Cellulosilyticum sp. I15G10I2: one gene and its partner. Each later gene encodes a partner of the first gene's protein in a complex. Links are inferred from orthologs where the notes say so. Each region holds a gene or a part of one and is shown on either strand. Other genes may lie near its edges. The genes, in order: secY and secG.

Region 1 (13,180 bases):
TGAGTATATTCCTACTCCAGACCGTGCAGTTGACAAACCATTCCTTATGCCTGTAGAAGATGTATTCTCAATCACAGGTCGTGGTACAGTTGCAACAGGTAGAGTAGAATCAGGTATTCTTAAAGTTCAAGATGAAGTTGAACTTGTTGGTATTCATGAAGAAACTCGTAAGATTGTGTGTACAGGAGTTGAAATGTTCCGTAAACTTCTTGATCAAGCGCAAGCTGGAGATAACATTGGAGCACTTCTTCGTGGTATTCAAAGAACTGAAATCGAACGTGGTCAAGTACTTTGCAAACCAGGTTCAATTACACCTCATACAAAATTCACAGCTCAAGTATACGTTCTTAAAAAAGAAGAAGGTGGACGTCATAAACCATTCTTCTCACACTATAGACCACAATTCTACTTCAGAACAACTGACGTTACAGGCGTTATTGAATTACCAGAAGGCACAGAAATGTGTATGCCTGGCGATAACCTTGAAATGACTATTGAACTTATCCATCCAATTGCGATGTCTCAAGGACTTCGTTTCGCGATACGTGAAGGTGGACGTACAGTAGGTTCTGGTGCAGTAGCATCTATTATTGAGTAATTAACTCATATAAAAAGCATACCCTAGGGTATGCTTTTTATTATTTATGGGAAGTTTGGTTTTCTAAAAAATCCCCTATAATTAGGAGAAAAGAGCATAATAGCTAAATTTTCCATAAAAAAATCAGTAATAACTAAAAAAAAACCTTGTCATTATATAGCTTTTAGTGTATACTCAATTTGTTGTGACATTGAGAACGATGATCTAGAAGGTTACCACCTTACAAAAAGGTGAATTTCTAGGGAGCGAATGTCCGGTTCAAGAAACCAGGCGGCAGGTCACTGTACTATATAAACTGATGTCAAGCGCTTTTGTATTAATACAAAGCTTAGAGTAAGTCTGCGCTTATGACACACTAGGTTGAGTGTACAGTCACCACTAGTCGTACTGCTTTCAAAAAAAGTACGAAAAGGAGGGGACTTTTTTTATGGCAAGTCAAAAAATCCGTATTACCCTAAAGGCTTATGATCACAAGTTAATTGATCAAACAGCAGCTGAAATAGTTGCTATTGCTAAGAAAACAGGTGCACAAGTTAGTGGACCAATACCACTACCAACTAAAAAAGAAGTGGTAACAATTTTACGTGCTGTTCACAAGTACAAAGATTCTCGTGAGCAATTCGAAATGAGAACTCATAAAAGACTTATCGATGTTGAAGCTACGCCAAAAACTGGAGATGCGTTAATGCGTATAGATTTACCAGCAGGTGTAGATATCAAAGTAGATGCGAAATAATCTATGAGATTCTAGATTGGGCGATAATCAAGAATCGTCTAGGATGATTGCCAAGGTAGCAATCCGCTGTAGATATTAGGAGGTGTAAAGGAAATGAAAAAAGCAATCATAGCTAAGAAAATAGGTATGACACAAATTTTTGATGAAAATGCAAACTTAATTCCTGTTACTGTATTAGAGGCAGGTCCATGTGTAGTTGTTCAAAAGAAAACTACTGACAATGATGGATATGAAGCGATTCAAGTTGGTTTTGGAGACGTTAAAGAAAGACGTGTTATCAAACCAGCAGCTGGTCACTTTAAAAAAGCAGGCGTTGCTCTTAAAAAACACTTAAAAGAATTCCGTTTGGAAGATATAAGTGCATATGAAGTAGGTACAGAAATCAAAGCAGATGTTTTTGCTGCTGGAGAAAGAGTAGATGTTACTGGTACTTCAAAAGGTAAAGGGTATCAAGGCGCAATCAAAAAATATGGACAAAGCCGTGGACCAATGGCTCATGGTTCTAAATCACATAGAGTAGCAGGTTCTATGGGTGCTGCAACAAGTCCAGGACGTGTTATGAAAGGTAAAGGCCTTCCATCACATATGGGATGTGTTCAAATCACAGTACAAAATCTTGAAGTTGCTAGAGTTGATTTAGACAAAAACTTAATTTTACTTAAAGGTGCAGTTCCAGGACCTAAAGGTACAATCATCGCTATAAAAGATAGCGTTAAAGCTTAATGACTGGTGAGAAAGGAGGAACAATAATGGCAAAAGTAGCTGTTTATAATATGGACGGACAACAAGTAGGTGAAGTTGAATTAAATGATTCAATCTTTGCAGTAGATGTAAAAGAACACTTAGTGCATGCAGCAGTTGTTGCACATCTTGCAAATAGACGTCAAGGAACACAAAGTGCTAAAACCCGTGCTGAAGTACGTGGTGGTGGTAGAAAACCATGGAGACAAAAAGGTACAGGTAGAGCAAGACAAGGTTCTATTCGTGCAGTACAATGGACAGGTGGTGGGGTTGCATTCGCGCCAAAACCTCGTGACTACTCTATTAGACTTAACAAAAAAGAAAGAAGACTTGCATTAAAATCAGCTTTAACTAGCAGAGTTAATGGCAGCAAATTCATTGTATTAGATTCATTAGAGCTAGCAGAGATCAAAACAAAAACAATGAAAAATATATTAGATACTCTTAAATTAAATAAAGCACTTATCGTTACAGATGGCGATACAAGCAAAAATGTAATGTTATCAGCACGTAATATTCAATCAATCAAAACATCAGCTGTTAATAACATTAATGTATATGACATCTTAAAATACGATACATTCGTAGTAACAAAAGATGCACTTAACAAAATCGAGGAGGTGTACGCATAATGGCAGATTTAAAATTTTATGACGTCATTTTAAAGCCAGTAGTTACTGAAAAAAGTATGAACGCTATGGCAGAAAAAAAATACACATTCCTAGTACAAAAAACTGCAACTAAAGGTCAAATCAAAGATGCAGTAGAAAAAATGTTCGAAGGAACAAAAGTAGAAAAAGTTAATACGGCTAATTACGAAGGTAAAACAAAACGCCGTGGCAAGTCAGTTGGTAAAACAAGTGACTACAAAAAAGCAATTGTTAAACTTAACCAAGATAGTAAAGACATTGACTTTTTCCAAGGAATGTAGTTTAATAGATAAAGATGAAACACACGGCTAAGTGTAAATGCATTGATTGAAAGGAGTGAAAGTGCGATGGGTATCAAAAAATATAGACCATATACCCCTTCAAGAAGACATATGACTTCTTCATCATTTGAAGAAATCACAAAAACAACTCCTGAAAGATCTTTAATGGTTACTTTAAAGAAAAACTCAGGAAGAAACAACCAAGGGAAAATTACAGTTCGTCATCGTGGCGGCGGATATAAAATTAAATATAGAATCATCGACTTCAAACGTAATAAAGATGGTGTACCAGCAACTGTTGTAGGTATCGAATATGATCCAAACAGAACAGCAAATATTGCATTACTTGCTTATGCGGATGGAGAAAAAAGCTATATTTTAGCTCCAGTAGGGCTTAAAGTAGGCGACAAATTAATGAGTGGTGAAACAGCGGAAATTCGCATTGGAAACGCACTCAGAATGAAAGATATGCCAATAGGTGCTACTATTCATAACCTTGAAATGAAACCAGGCAAAGGCGGGCAGCTTGTTCGTGCAGCAGGTATGTCAGCACAGCTTATGGCTAAAGAAGGCAAGTATGCAACAGTTAAACTTCCTTCAGGAGAAATGAGACTTTTACCTATCGAGTGTAGAGCTACAATAGGTCAAGTTGGTAACATCGATCATGAGCTTATCAATATTGGTAAAGCAGGACGTAAACGTCATATGGGTATTCGCCCTACAGTTCGTGGATCTGTTATGAACCCTAACGATCACCCTCACGGTGGTGGAGAAGGTAGATCACCAATTGGACGTCCAAATCCATGTACACCTTGGGGTAAACCAGCTCTTGGATACAAAACAAGAAAGAAAAATAAGCAATCAAACAAATATATTGTACGTGCTCGTAACAAAAAATAATGTAAAGTAGTGAAGGGAGGCATCATTAATGGCTCGTTCCATCAAAAAAGGACCATTTGCTGATAAACATTTATTAAAGAAAATAGATGAAATGAACGCAGCGGATGAGAAAAAAGTAATCAAATCATGGTCACGTCGTTCAACAATATTCCCTAGCATGGTAGGACATACTATCGCTGTACATGACGGAAGAAAACATGTTCCAGTTTTTGTAACAGAAGATATGGTAGGACATAAATTAGGTGAATTTGCATTAACAAGAACTTACCGTGGTCATGGTAAAGATGCAGAAAAGAAATCAAGAGTTCGTTAATTAATTATTTACGGAAGGAGGTCTTTAAAAATGGCAAAAGGACATAGAAGCCAGATCAAAAAAGAGAGAAATGCTCAAAAAGACTCAAGACCAAAAGCAAAAGTAACATTTGTACGTTTATCTAGTACTAAGGCAAATATCGTGCTTAACCAAATCAAAGGAAAAGATGTTAATACTGCACTTGCAATCTTAGCATACACACCAAGATACGGTGCACGTATTATAGAAAAATTAGTAAAATCAGCTGTAGCAAATGCTGAGCATAATAATAGTATGGAGACAGCTAACTTATTTGTTGAAGAAGCCTTTTCTACTAAAGGGCCAACACTTAAAAGAATTCGTCCACGTGCTCAAGGTCGTGCTTATAGAATCGACAAACAAACAAGCCACATTACAGTGGTACTAAATGAAAGATAAGGAGGTTAGGTATGGGCCAAAAAGTCAATCCTCATGGATTAAGAGTAGGTGTTATCAAAGGTTGGGATGCCAGATGGTATGCAGATAAAAAAGACTTTGCTAATAACCTAGTAGAAGATAATAAAATCAGAAAATTCATTAAGAAAAAATTATATTCAGCTGGCATAGACAAAATTGAAATTGAAAGAATGTCTAAACGTGTTAGAATCCACGTTCATACATCTAAACCAGGGATCGTAATTGGTAAGGGTGGATCATCTATTGATGAGCTTCGTAAGCAAGTAGAAAAGCTTACGGCAAACAAAGTTGCAATCAACATTGTTGAAGTAAAGCGTCCAGAAGCATGTGCACAACTCGTTGCTGAAAATATTGCACTTCAACTTGAAAACCGTGTTTCATTCCGTCGTGCGATGAAACAAGCTATGGGTAAATCATTCAAAGCTGGAGCAAAAGGTATTAAAGTTCAATGCTCAGGTCGTTTAGGCGGAGCAGAAATGGCACGTACAGAGCATTATTCAGATGGCACTATTCCACTCCAGACATTAAGAGCGGATATTGAATATGGATTTGCAGAAGCAGATACAACTTACGGTAAGATCGGTGTTAAAGTGTGGATATACAAAGGAGAGGTACTTCCACAAAAAGTTAAAAAGGAAGGGAGCGCTAACTAATGTTAATGCCTAAAAGAGTAAAGCGTCGCAAACAATTCCGTGGACGTATGACAGGTAAAGCTACCCGTGGAAATAAAATTACTTATGGTGATTTTGGTATTGTTGCAATGGAACCAGCATGGGTAAAATCAAACCAAATCGAAGCTGCCCGTATTGCGATGACACGTTATATCAAACGTGGTGGTAAAGTATGGATTAAAATATTCCCAGATAAACCAGTAACAGCTAAACCAGCAGAAACACGTATGGGTTCTGGTAAAGGTTCACCTGAGTATTGGGTAGCAGTAGTTAAACCAGGTAGAGTAATGTTTGAATTATCAGGTGTAGCAGAAGAAACAGCTAGAGAAGCGTTAAGACTTGCAGTTCACAAATTACCTATGAAATGCAAGATAGTATCTCGTGCTGAACAAGAAATGGCAGGTGATGGTAGTGAAGAGTAGAGCATTCTTAGAAGAATTAATAACAAAAACATCTGAAGAGCTAAACGTTGAGTTGGTGAATGCGAAAAAAGAACTTTTTAACTTAAGATTTCAAAATGCTACCAATCAACTCGATAATACAGCAAGAATTAAAGAAGTAAGAAAGAATATCGCACGTATTCAAACTATTATTACACAAAAAGCAACTGTGTAATAGAGAGGAGGCTAAGTCGTGTCAGAAAGAAATATGCGAAAAGTATTAATGGGTAACGTTGTAAGCAATAAAATGGATAAAACGATTACTGTTGCAGTAGTAAACAATGTAAAACATCCTCTTTACGGTAAAATCGTAAAAAGAACTTATAAATTACATGCTCATGATGAAAACAATGAGTGTCAAATCGGCGATAAAGTTAGAGTAATGGAAACAAGACCACTATCTAAGTCAAAACGTTTTAGACTTGTTGAAATTGTAGAAAAAGCAAAATAGTATTAGTAATCTTGAAAGGAGGTCACTTCTCATGATCCAACAAGAAAGTAGATTAAGAGTAGCTGATAATACAGGAGCAAAAGAATTACTTTGCATTCGTGTATTAGGTGGTTCTACCAGAAGATACGGCAGTATTGGTGATGTTATCGTTGCTGCGGTTAAAGATGCAACACCAGGCGGCGTTGTTAAAAAAGGTGACGTTGTTAAAGCTGTTATCGTACGTACTAAAAAAGGTGTAAGAAGAGCTGACGGTTCATACATTAAATTTGATGAAAATGCAGCTGTTATCATAAAAGAAGATAAAAACCCAAGAGGAACACGTATTTTTGGACCAGTAGCAAGAGAGTTAAGAGAAAAGAAATACACAAAAATCTTATCACTTGCTCCAGAAGTTTTATAAGGAGGTGCAAATAGTGAAAACTAAACTTAAAAAAGGCGACAGAGTAATAATCATCGCTGGCAAAGACAAAGGTAAAGAAGGTAATGTTAATTTTATTGACCGCAAAAATGGTCGTGTGGTTGTAGATGGGTGCAACATGATTACTAAGCACCAAAAACCAAATGCAGCTGGTCAAGGCGGATTAATTCAAAGAGAAGCACCTGTACACATTTCTAACGTTATGTATGTGCACAATGGAAAACCAGCCCGTTTAGGCGTACAAATAAACGACGGTAAAAAAGTTCGCGTAGCGATCGTAAACAAAGACCGTTTCGTGATTGACTAATAGGCGAAAGGAGGTAATAGGCTATGAGTAGATTAAAAGAGATATATAATACTGAGATCATGAGTGCCATGACTCAAAAATTTAATTATAAAAATCAATTACAAGTTCCAAAAATCGAAAAAATAGTAATTAACATGGGTGTTGGTGAAGCAAAAGATAATGCGAAAGTATTAGAGAGTGCTGTAAGTGATATGCAAACTGTATCAGGACAAAAACCAGTTATTACTAAAGCTAAAAAATCTGTAGCGGCATTTAAACTTCGTGAAGGGATGCCAATCGGATGTAAAGTAACACTTCGCGGTAAAAAAATGTATGAATTTCTTGATCGTTTAGTAAACTTAGCACTTCCACGTGTACGTGACTTCCGTGGTATCAGCGCTACTGCATTTGATGGTCGTGGTAACTATGCATTAGGTATTAAAGAACAACTTATTTTCCCGGAAATTGAGTACGACAAAATCGATAAAGTTCGTGGTATGGACGTCATTATTGTAACAACAGCTCAAACAGATGAAGAAGCACGTGAGCTCTTGACACAATTTGGAATGCCATTTCAAAAATAAGGAGGGTAAGCAAAGTGGCAAAAACATCTATGAAAGTTAAGCAACAAAAAACCGCTAAATTTTCAACTCAAGAATATACAAGATGTCGTATTTGTGGACGTCCGCATGCATATATAAGAAAATTTGGTATATGTCGTATATGTTTTAGAGAATTAGCATATAAAGGTCAGATTCCAGGCGTTAAAAAAGCAAGCTGGTAATAATGGAAAGGAGGCAAATAAAATGACAATGAGCGATCCTATTGCAGATATGCTTACAAGAATCAGAAATGCAAATGTTGCAAAACATGATATTGTTGAAGTTCCTGCATCAAAAATGAAAAAAGCAATTTCTGAAATTCTTTTAAATGAGGGATATATTAAAGGATACGAAGTTATAGAAGATGGCGTTAAAGGAACTATTCGTGTAACTTTAAAATATGGCAAAGATAAAAATCAAAAAGTAATTTCAGGTTTAAAGAAAATTTCTAAACCAGGTCTTCGTGTATACGCAGACACTGATAACTTACCAAAAGTATTAGGTGGACTTGGAACAGCAATTATTTCAACAAGTAAAGGTGTAATTACTGACAAAGACGCTAGAAAACTTGGCGTAGGCGGAGAAGTTATCGCGTTTATTTGGTAATAAAGATAAAAAGTTTAAGGAGGTGCGACCATGTCACGTATTGGTAAATTACCAATCGAGGTTCCAGCAGGTGTTACTGTTACAAAAGCTGAAGGCAATGTAGTAACAGTTAAAGGGCCAAAAGGAACACTTACAAGAACATTCGATAGTGCAATGAATATTACACTTGAAGATAATCAGGTCTTAGTTACAAGACCAAACGATTTAAAAAGAAACAGATCACTTCATGGATTAACAAGAACACTTGTTTCAAACATGGTTGAAGGTGTGACAAATGGCTTCAATAAAGTGTTAGAAATCAATGGTGTTGGATATAGAGCAGCGAAACAAGGCAAGAAATTAGTTCTTTCATTAGGATACTCTCACCCAGTTGAAATGGAAGATCCAGAAGGAATCACATCAGTAGTTGAAGGTAATAAAATTACTATTTCAGGTATTAACAAAGAACATGTTGGACAATTTGCGGCTGAGATCAGAACTAAACGTCCGCCAGAGCCATACAAAGGCAAAGGTATTAAGTACGTTGATGAAATAATCAGACGTAAAGAAGGTAAAACAGGTAAAAAATAAGAGTAAAGGGGTGAAATAAGAATGATAACTAAAGCATCACGTAGTAAAATTCGTGTAAAAAAGCATATGAAAATGCGTAATAAGCTTCAAGGAACTACTGAGAGACCAAGACTTGCAGTATATAGAAGTGAAAAACACATTTATGCTCAGATTATAGATGATACAAAAGGTAGTACATTAGTATCGGCTTCTACTGTTGAAAAAGAGCTTGCTAAAGCCTTAGAAGCTACATCAAATGTTGATGCAGCAAAAGCTGTTGGCGAAGCAGTTGCAAAAAAAGCCCTTGCTAAAGGTATTAATGAAGTTGTTTTTGACCGTGGAGGATTCTTATACCATGGTAGAGTAAAAGCATTAGCAGATGCAGCTCGCGCTGCTGGATTACAATTCTAGTAAAGGAGGGACATACGGTGGCTAAAAAGCTAAATATTGATCCTAGTACATTAGATCTTCAGGAAAAAGTTGTTACGATTAAACGTGTAACAAAAGTTGTAAAAGGTGGTCGTACTTTCCGTTTCTCTGCTTTAGTAGTAGTTGGAGATGGAAATGGTCACGTTGGCGTTGGACTTGGTAAAGCAATGGAAATTCCAAACGCTATTGAGAAAGCTATTCAAGATGCTAAAAAGAACTTAATTTATATTGAAAGAAATGACGCAGACAGCGTTTATCATGAATTCGTTGGTGAATTTGGAAGTGCAAGAGTACTTCTTAAACCAGCTAAAGAAGGTACAGGAGTTATTGCAGGAGGTCCAGCACGTGCTGTACTTGAACTTGCAGGCGTTCGTAATATTAGAACGAAATCTCTTGGTTCTAACAATAAGAAAAATGTAGTACATGCAACAATTGAAGCACTTGCTTCACTCAAAACACCAGCAGAAGTTGCTAAACTTCGTGGAAAAACAGTAGAAGAGCTTCTAGGATAAGGAGGAATGTTCAAGTGGCTAAAATTAAAGTAACATTAGTAAGATCCACAATCGGGGCAATTCCAAAACATAAAAAAACTGTAGAAGCGCTCGGGTTAAGAAAGATCAATAGTTCAAATATACACGAAGATAATACAGCAATTCGTGGGATGGTAGATCAAGTTAGACATTTAGTAAAAGTAGAAGCAATAAGCGAGTAATAAAAGGCTTAAAGAGAAGGAGGTGCAAGGAAGCATGAATTTAAATGAATTAAGACCAGTAGAAGGTTCAAAAAGAGATTCTTTCCGTGTAGGCCGTGGACATGGTTCAGGAAACGGAAAAACAGCGGGAAGAGGACATAAAGGACAAAATTCTAGAACTGGCGGTGGTGTTAGACCAGGTTTTGAAGGGGGGCAAATGCCTTTATACAGAAGACTTCCAAAACGTGGTTTTACAAACCGTAATAGTTTAGAAATAGTAGGTATTAATGTAGATTTATTAAATCGCTTTGAAGATGGCGCTGTAGTAACAGTTGAAGCTATGATAGAAGCTGGAATCATCAAAAATCCAAGAGATGGGGTTAAAATTCTTGGGAAAGGTGATCTAACAAAGAAATTAACTGTTAAAGCAAATGCATTTAGTGCAGGTGCTAAAGAGAAAATTGAAGCTGTGGGTGGAAAAATAGAAGAGGTGATGTAGGTGGATTTATTCAAAACTCTTAAAAATGCATGGAGAGTGCCAGAACTACGCAAAAAAATTATTTTCACACTTTGGATGTTTCTTATTGTAAGAATAGGTGCACATATTACGGTACCAGGAATTAATACAGATGCAGTTATAGCTATGATGAATCAAAACGCGGGGAATGTTTTGAATCTAATGGATGTTATAACAGGTGGAGCATTTAAAACCATGGCACTTTTCGCTTTTGGAGTAGGGCCATATATTACAGCAAGCATTATTATGCAGCTTTTACAAATTGCAATAACTAAGCTTGAGGAGCTCGCAAAAGAAGGGGAGCAAGGCAGAAAGAAAATTAACAAATATACACGTTATGTAACATTAGCCCTTGCCTTAATTCAATCATCAGCAACAACGCTTACACTTAGCAGACAGCAACCAAGTGTACTTGTAGATAATACAATATGGACATTTGTGGTAGTTGTTATCTCATTTGTAGCAGGTTCAATGCTCGTGATGTGGATAGGGGAACAAATTACGCAAAAAGGCATAGGAAATGGTATATCACTTATTATCTTTATTAATATTATTTCTAGACTTCCACAAAACTTCATCGTATTATTCCAGACACATGGTTATTTAATACCAACAATAATCGTATTATTATTTATACTCGTAATAGGTTTTGTTGTATTAATGGCTCAAGGAGAAAGAAGAATTGCAGTACAGTATGCAAAACGTACTGCTGGACGTAAAGTTTATGGCGGACAATCACAACATATTCCTATTAAAGTCAACTTAGCAGGGGTATTGCCAATTATCTTTGCAATGTCTATTATGAATTTCCCAGAAATTGTTACTAATTTATTTGGGGGAACAACAAATGAAATATGGGGTACAGTACTTAGATTTTTAAGATGGACACATCCAGTAGGAACAGTAATCTATGTAGTACTTATATTTGCATTTGCTTTCTTCTATTCAACTATTGCATTTAATCCAATGGAAATTGCATCTAACATGAAAAAAGGTGGCGGATTTATACCCGGTATAAGACCAGGGAAACCAACATCAGATTATTTATCAGATGTTGCATCTCGTATCACACTACTTGGAGCTATCTTTTTAGCAATACTTGCAGTTATTCCACTCGTATTTGAATATACATTAAACGTGCAAGTAGCGTTTTCAGGAACATCACTTCTCATTATTGTTGGTGTTGCATTAGAAACACTTAAACAAATGGAATCACAGATGTTAATGAGACATTATAAAGGATTTTTATAAGAAGATAGGAGGTTGCCGTAATGAGATTGATATTACTCGGAGCGCCAGGAGCAGGTAAAGGGACTCAAGCAGAAATGCTTACAAAATTATATGATATTCCATGTATCTCGACAGGCAATATTTTTAGAGAACATATCTCTAACAACACAGACTTAGGCAAACAAGCAAAAGCTTATATGGATCAAGGTCAACTCGTACCAGATTCTCTTGTTATAGAACTTGTAAAAAGCAGAATTACACAAGATGACTGTAAAAATGGCATGATTTTTGATGGATTTCCAAGAACCATTCCACAAGCAGAAGCATTAGATGCTATGCTTGCAGACTTAAATATACCAATAGATTACGTTGTTAATGTAGAGGTACCCGATGAACTTATTGTTGATCGTATGGCTGGTAGAACTGTTTGCCCAAGCTGCGGCGCTTCTTATCATAAGATAAGTAAAAAAGAAGACATAGCAGGCATATGTAACGCATGCAGCACAAATCTAGTCCAAAGAGAAGATGATAAAGAAGAAACAGTTAAAAAAAGATTAGAAATCTATCATGCACAAACAGAACCACTTATTGCACACTACAAAGCTCAAGGCAAAGTTCTTGATGTTCATGGAGTAGGTACAGTGGAAGAAGTACGTGCAGCAGTAAAGAAAGCATTAGGAGTGAATTAGGATGCCAATCCCCATTAAATCTGATATGGAAATAAGTTTAATGAAAGAGGCAGCGCATATATTAATAGAGGCTCACGAACTAGTGGGTAAAGCAGTACAAGAAGGTATTACAACCAAAGAGTTAGATGCTATTGCAGAAACGTTTATAACAAGTAAACATGCACTGCCATCTTTTAAAGGTTATTGTGGATACCCAGCATCAGCTTGTATTTCTATTAATGAAGAAGTTGTACACGGGATTCCAGGTAAACGCAAGTTAAAACAAGGTGATTTAGTGAGCGTGGACCTTGGGGTATACTACAAAGGATATCACTCAGATGCTGCAAGATCTTATACTGTCGGAGATGTATCCCCTGAGATATTAAAACTGATAGAAGTTACGAAACAGAGCTTTTTTGAAGGTTTAAAATATGCAAAACCAGGCAATCATCTAGGACAGATATCTGTTGCAATACAAACTTATGTTGAAACTAATGGATTTTCGGTAGTAAGAGATTTAGTTGGGCATGGGATAGGAAGAGAATTGCACGAAGAACCACAAGTTCCAAACTACAAGACACCTGGAAGAGGACCAAAACTTCAAAAAGGTATGGTGCTCGCTATAGAACCTATGGTTAATATGGGTACGTGGCAAGTAAGAGTACTAGAAGATGATTGGACGTTCGTAACAAGAGATGGGATGCCATCTGCACATTATGAAAATACTGTGGTTATTACCAATGATATTCCAGAAATACTTACATTACAAAGCAGTAAGTAATGAGGTGATTAAATGAATAGCGAGTATGAGGTAGGGCAGGTTGTTTTCTCAAAATGCGGACGTGATCAAGGGAAACCATTTATAGTCGTAAGCGTAGAAGAAGAATATGTTTACCTAAGTGACGGAAAATTACGCAAAGTTGATAATCCTAAACTAAAAAAGAAAAAGCATGTTCAAAAAACAAATA
Region 2 (6,233 bases), on another replicon or contig:
TTGTATCTCATCGTTCAGGAGAATCGGAAGATGATACAATAGCAGATATTGTAGTTGCTGTTAATGCTGGACAGATTAAAACAGGTGCACCTGCACGATCAGACAGAACAGCTAAATACAACCAGCTTCTTCGTATCGAAGAGCAATTGGGAGATGTTGCGCAGTTTAAAGGCAAAAAATCTTTCTTTAATCTTAATCAATAATTATTTATTAAAATATATGGGTTTAGGACTTCCTAAGCCCAATTTTTATTCTTTTTAAACGGGTTATACAAAAACACATTTATAGGTTGAGCTATACAGGTTATACATATAATGGATAATGACTAATTAGTCAATGTGTTGGTATTCGTCAAGGAATAAACTTAAAAATATATAAAATATTGTTAATTGTTTTATCAAGTAGCTTATTATATAATAAATACGATTAAATAAATAAAGATGGGGGAAGCTAAAATGAATGAAGAAAAATTTCAGTCAGGTGAACAAGAAAGAGACCTTCTAGATGGAGGATTTGCCGTAGTTGATAGAGAAAAAATTATAGAAGAAGAAACAAGAGAGATTACACCTTGGTATATGCATTTTGTTAATATATTTTCATCACCTAAAAAGATGATGGAAGAAAATTTTTATCATGAACCACCACAAGGTATGGCTATAGGCATTATAGGTTCTATTTTATTTACAGTTATAGCGACATTACTTACTTTTATAAATCCTGTTATGAAACAAACGCTATATGATCAGTTTAGGATGAGCGGCATATCAGAAGAGATGATAGGTCAAAGATATGCCATGACACAAATATCAGGGATCATAGCAGCAGTTGTTATGATATTTGTAAGTGCTTTTTTAACAGCCTTGCTTATTCAAATAGTAAAAGCTATTGTAAAAGATAAAGGAAAATTTGGCTCTTTATTTGTAGTTGCGCTTTTTTCACAAATGGTTGGAAGTGCGGTGATGTGTGTAGATAAATTAATTGCGTTCTTTATTCCTACAGCACATACTGTTTTAGGCCTGCCTATTTTATTAGATGAAGATATGTTAGCTGGGAATATTGCATTAAATGTAATTGCTCAACTCTTAAGCCTTCCAGCGATCTGGGCACTTGTTATATTAGTTATTGGCTACTCTGTCGTAACAAGAACCAGTATTAAAAAAGGTATAGGGGTTGTTGTATGTGTGCAAACCTTTTTTACCTTAGTAGGGATTGGGCTGGCTTATGTCGGACAGATGATGATGCAAAATAGTTTTAATGGTATGTAAGTTTATTGCTTTTTTTATGACTCTATGATATGATAAGGAAAGATGTGTAAACATTACAGTTTGAAGGAGGCTTTAAACTATGGACATAGTAAAAATAGTTTTAACTGTGATCTATGTAATTGCAGCACTTGCAATTATTACAGTTGTTTTACTTCAAGAAGGTAAATCAGCAGGACTTGGTTCTCTAGGCGGAGGGACAAGCAGCAGCAATAATAGTTATTGGGATAAAAACAAAAAACATAGTTTAGAAGGTAAGTTTGAAAGATGGACTAAGGCTACAGCAGCTCTTTTTGTAATTCTTGCATTAGTACTTATGATTCTGAACTAATAAAAAGTGCACTTTACATTGTCAATGTAAGGTGTATTTTTTTATCAAAATATATTTTATCTTAAAAAAAATAGTACACTATGGTATAATGATTATTATTAGTTTAAAGAGTAATTCAAACTATAATCGGGTATAATAGCTATAAATAAATTTATGAATATGATGAAAAATAACACTATGAGTATGACTTTATAAAAGAAAAGAGTTGATCTTATGAGAAATGAAGAAAACCAATCTAAGACACCCACAAGAAAACAAATCTTAATTGATATGATGAAACACCCAAGTTATGTACCACTTAAAATTAAAGAGATTATGACAATACTCCAAGTTCCGCCGGCTGATAGACCAGAGCTCGAAGAAATGCTGGGAGAGCTTATTAAAGAAGGTAAAGTGATAAGGACTAAAAGAGGCAAGTTTGCTGTGCCGCAAACTTTTAATCTCGTATCGGGAACTTTTCAAGGACATCCTAAAGGATTTGGTTTTTTAATACTTGATGAAGATGAGAAAGATATCTTTATTCCTGCATCAGGGGTAAATGGTGCTATGCATAAAGATAGAGTTATGTGCAGAATTACAAAACAACCGACATCCGAGAAACGGGCAGAAGCAGAAATTATTGAAATTCTTCAAAGAGGTCCAGAAAGTTTAGTCGGCACTTATCAAGAGAGCGAAAATTTTGGTTTTGTTGTGCCTGATGATCAAAAATATTCAAGAGATGTTTTTATTCCAAAAAAACTTTCTAAGGGTGCAGTTTCAGGACATAAAGTACTTGTTCAAATTACGAATTGGGCAGAAGAACGCAGAAATCCAGAGGGACAAATATTATCAGTTCTTGGACATGTTAATGATCCGGGGGTAGATATTCTTTCTATTATTTATCAATATGATCTACCAAGAGAATTCTCAAAAGAAGTGATGGACGAAGTAGAAAACATTCCAACCGAGGTACCAGAGCAAGATAAAAAGGGGAGAACAGATTTAAGAGCCCTTCAGATGGTAACAATTGATGGAGAAGATGCTAAGGATTTAGATGATGCTATTTCTATAGAAAGATTAGATAACGGGATGTATCGTTTAGGCGTACATATTGCTGATGTAACGCACTATGTGAAAGAGAAACATCCGTTAGATGATGAAGCGCTTGAGCGGGGCACAAGTATCTATCTGGTTGACAGAGTTATCCCTATGCTGCCACATAAACTAAGTAATGGCATTTGTTCTTTGAATGCAGGGGTGGATAGACTTGCCTTAACATGTATGATGGATATTGACTCCCATGGAAATGTACAAAGCCATCAAATTATGGAAACAGTTATCAAGATTGATGAACGTATGACTTATACAAATGTTAAAAAGATATTAATTGATGAAGACGAGGCGCTTAAAGAGCGTTACAAAGATTTTATTCCTATGTTTGAAAGCATGAGAGACCTTGCGGATCTACTGCGTAAAAGACGTATGAAACGTGGTTCGATAGACTTTGACTTTGAAGAAACAAAAATTATTCTTGATAAAGACGGTACACCTATAGAAATCAAACCTTATGACAGAAACGTGGCAACCCGTATTATCGAGGAGTTTATGCTTATATGTAATGAGACAATTGCAGAGGATTACTTCTGGCAAGAAAAACCTTTTGTTTACCGTAGCCATGAAGATCCAGATCCAGTGAAAATATTGGCACTTACAGAATTCATTAATAACTTTGGTTATAATATCAAGGGTGCTGCTCAAAAGGTACATCCAAAAGATATGCAGAAAATACTGGATGATATAGCAGATAAGCCAGAAGAAAGCATCATCAGTCATCTGCTTCTTCGCTCGATGAAGCAGGCCAGATATACTGCAGAATGTAATGGGCATTTTGGACTTGCCGCACGTTATTACTGCCATTTTACATCACCTATCAGAAGATATCCGGATCTTCAGATTCATCGTATTATTAAATACAATCTACATCATCAGCTTACTGGTAAAAAGGAAGCTGTACTGTTTGAGAGAATGCCAGAGGTGGCTAAGCAATCCTCAATGCGTGAAAGACGTGCAGAAGAAGCTGAAAGAGAAACCATTAAACTTAAAAAAGTTGAATATATGGAACAATTTGTTGGACAGTTATTTAGAGGAGTTATTACAGGTACAACTTCTTGGGGTGTTTATGTAGAACTTCCTAATACAGTAGAAGGACTTGTTCATGTGAATGAGATGGCAGATGATTATTATATTTATGATGAGGCAGGCCATAGATGGATCGGGGATCGTACAAAACAAATCTACCGTTTGGGAGATAAGGTCTATGTACAGGTGCTAAAAACAGATACTATCACAAGATCAATAGATTTTAGATTAGTAAGTGAAGAAGAATTTAATAAGCAAGAACTTGATAAACAAGAGCAATAAAACTTTTAAAAAGCCAGCTGACTTTAGCCACCACTAAAGTCAGCTGGCTTTTGGTAAGACTGGCTTTAGTTACCAGCTATCTTTAAAATAGATTTTCTAAGCAATCTATAGTATAATGCCAAGAGGGACTGGTATAGAAAAATGACATAGTAAGAATCAAATAGATAAGTTAAGGAGACAACATGAAGCAATATAAAGACAAAAGCCATAGGCGGCAATATTATAAAGATGCAGTATTTATTATGACACTTATAGCGCTTATAGGCGTAGCGATGCTGGTAAAGCCAAAGCCAAAGCCTATTGTGCAAAAAGATATAGAAAAAGTAATAGGGATACCGTATACAATTGATACGATACCAGAGTCTGGAAAAAGGCCTGGCAGACATAGAAAAATTAAATATATTGTAGTACATAACACAGCCAATGAAACAAGTGACGCAAGAAGTGAAAGAAATTACTTAACCAATATAACGAACACTTCAGATACTTCATGGCATATTGTAGTAGATGAGCGTGAGATTATAGAAGCTATCCCCCTTAATGAAGTTGCTCACCACGCGGGTTCATCAGTCGGAAATGAATATGGAATCGGGATAGAGATTTGTGAATCAGGCAATTACGAACAGTCAGAAGAAAATGCAATTAAGCTTATTGCTTATCTTATGAAATACTATAAAATACCGCTTTCAAGGGTTACAACACATCAACATTTTAGTGGTAAAGCCTGTCCTAGACTTATTCTTGAAAACTGGGATGCATTTATAGATAAGGTTGAAAAAGAGTTTAGAGGCTACTAATTATTAACAAGGGAATTGAAGGGAAGAGGGGTACTTGTATTGTCATTATGTTTTTTAATCCTTTATAATGGAGGAGAGGAATCTAAAAAATCGACGTCAATTATAGGACGACTAGGAGGACTTTCGATATGACAATGCAAAAAAGTATCATTTATCTATTAGTTTCAGCGATTATATTTACAATGTTTCCGACGATCAGCTATAGCGCATCAGATAATAGAATTACAAAGGTAGTAACAGTGGGCGTAGATGAAGTAATTGAAGCCCAAGGGGCTCCCCGTTTAGTGATAGATTTAAAAGATGAACTAGAACCCGAAGATACTTTCTATTTGATACTAGAAGGTGCTGAATGGGCAGTAGGAACTGGCATCAATGAAATTATAGGTGAAATACAAGGGATGCCCTTTTCTGAGAGTATGCCACGATTAGAGACTTTAAAAATAAATCATAAAGAGCTTCAGATAAGAGTTAAGGACGCAATGATTTTTGCGGGTGTGAGTTTGAGGATCCCGCTGCATACACAGATCAAAGAAGCTGTGGCTACGGTTAGGATTAATAATAATAATACAGCTGTAAGCGCAAATACCCATAGTTTTGCAAAGTCAATGGACTATAGGGGAAAAGTTACATCAGATAAAGTAAGCACTGCAACAAGAGATAGTGTGATGGCTGATTTAGTGATTGAAGAGCCTTATTCACAAGCTTTTCATAAGGCGATGTTAAATCATAAAAGAAATACTATTCAAATGGTTTTAAATTCTAATGACTATGAGTTTGTCCTTGATATGCCATCGCTTGGAGTGCCTAAATTACAGGGTATTAAAGGTTTTGATACAATAACCGGAGGCAGTCAAAATTTAAGAAAGATTGATGCACAGACTTTAGAACTTACATTACCGGACCTTAGTAGTGTGCAATCTACAGGGGGATTTGTTTTAAGCGGGGTAGGGCTTAAGACGACCAACCAAACACCAGCACAGGGAATGGTTACTGTTAACTTACAAGGGGATCTGATCTTTAATACAACTGTAAATGTACTTAAAGTTGTGGATTATGGTATTGACCTTATAGCAGCAAAGATGGAGGAGACGGTAGCGGGTAAATCTAAAAATGTCACTTTTACCCTTGAAGAAAAAGTGCATCAGTCTTTAATCCGAGAAAGACTTACTACTTTTACTTTTACGAAGGGTGCACGGGTTAGATTAGGGCAAGATAATAGAGTTGAGGTTACCTTAAATGGCACCAAGATGCTGTATTATCCTATTATGCAAAATGGCAAGGCAGTAGGTTTTGAAGTACCACAGTTATCAGGAACTACAATGAAGTATCAATTTGAACTCCCCCTTGATTTACCGTCATCTACAGAAGGCGAAATAGAAGTGATAGCAGATGGCAGGTCTTTAATCAATACGCTCTCGGCAAGTATTCTTGAAGTTAAGCCTG

Evidence for each region.
Region 2: the proteins of secY (region 1) and secG are in contact, whole or in part, in a crystal structure (PDB 5AWW), measured with the Thermus thermophilus proteins. The link is inferred for Cellulosilyticum sp. I15G10I2 from one-to-one orthologs. Residues at the interface, in WP_096411648.1 of Thermus thermophilus: Leu14, Gln16, Arg17, Phe20, Ile34, Pro35, Pro37, Ile72, Arg108, Arg109, Asn112, Gln113, Arg116, Ile117, Ile120, Pro145, Gly146, Trp147, Phe152, Phe155, Val156, Val159, Thr160, Val162, Ala163, Gly164, Ala166, Leu167, Trp170, Glu173; in WP_223903268.1 of Thermus thermophilus: Tyr5, Ile9, Tyr12, Leu13, Ala16, Leu19, Val20, Val23, Leu24, Gln26, Glu27, Pro28, Gln30, Gly31, Ala32, Asp34, Leu35, Met36, Gly37, Gly38, Ser39, Ala40, Asp41, Leu42, Phe43, Ala45, Arg46, Val48, Tyr53, Thr56.

Annotation. Positions count from the first base shown.
Region 1 is NZ_FMMP01000009.1:43,916-57,095, reverse strand. What follows is about bases 9,445-12,430. They hold secY (preprotein translocase subunit SecY), read left to right. Parts: upstream 9,445-10,296; coding sequence 10,297-11,565; downstream 11,566-12,430. Other genes in these bases: map (type I methionyl aminopeptidase), read left to right, coding at 12,235-12,430; BN3326_RS08805 (adenylate kinase), read left to right, coding at 11,586-12,233; rplO (50S ribosomal protein L15), read left to right, coding at 9,853-10,296; rpmD (50S ribosomal protein L30), read left to right, coding at 9,633-9,818; rpsE (30S ribosomal protein S5), read left to right, coding at 9,445-9,618. Also shown: tuf (elongation factor Tu), read left to right, coding at 1-598; rpsJ (30S ribosomal protein S10), read left to right, coding at 1,026-1,334; rplC (50S ribosomal protein L3), read left to right, coding at 1,428-2,057; rplD (50S ribosomal protein L4), read left to right, coding at 2,084-2,707; rplW (50S ribosomal protein L23), read left to right, coding at 2,707-3,006; rplB (50S ribosomal protein L2), read left to right, coding at 3,073-3,906; rpsS (30S ribosomal protein S19), read left to right, coding at 3,935-4,219; rplV (50S ribosomal protein L22), read left to right, coding at 4,250-4,636; rpsC (30S ribosomal protein S3), read left to right, coding at 4,648-5,307; rplP (50S ribosomal protein L16), read left to right, coding at 5,307-5,747; rpmC (50S ribosomal protein L29), read left to right, coding at 5,737-5,940; rpsQ (30S ribosomal protein S17), read left to right, coding at 5,974-6,216; rplN (50S ribosomal protein L14), read left to right, coding at 6,248-6,616; rplX (50S ribosomal protein L24), read left to right, coding at 6,630-6,941; rplE (50S ribosomal protein L5), read left to right, coding at 6,965-7,504; BN3326_RS08845 (type Z 30S ribosomal protein S14), read left to right, coding at 7,519-7,704; and 6 more genes. UniProt on the Bacillus subtilis protein: The central subunit of the protein translocation channel SecYEG. Consists of two halves formed by TMs 1-5 and 6-10.
Region 2 is NZ_FMMP01000019.1:81,335-87,567, forward strand. What follows is about bases 1-2,968. They hold secG (preprotein translocase subunit SecG), read left to right. Parts: upstream 1-1,344; coding sequence 1,345-1,593; downstream 1,594-2,968. Other genes in these bases: eno (phosphopyruvate hydratase), read left to right, coding at 1-203; BN3326_RS17265 (YIP1 family protein), read left to right, coding at 456-1,265; rnr (ribonuclease R), read left to right, coding at 1,807-2,968. In the rest of the region: more of rnr, read left to right, coding at 2,969-3,993; BN3326_RS17280 (peptidoglycan recognition protein family protein), read left to right, coding at 4,176-4,790; BN3326_RS17285 (copper amine oxidase N-terminal domain-containing protein), read left to right, coding at 4,919-6,233. UniProt on the Bacillus subtilis protein: Involved in protein export. Participates in an early event of protein translocation.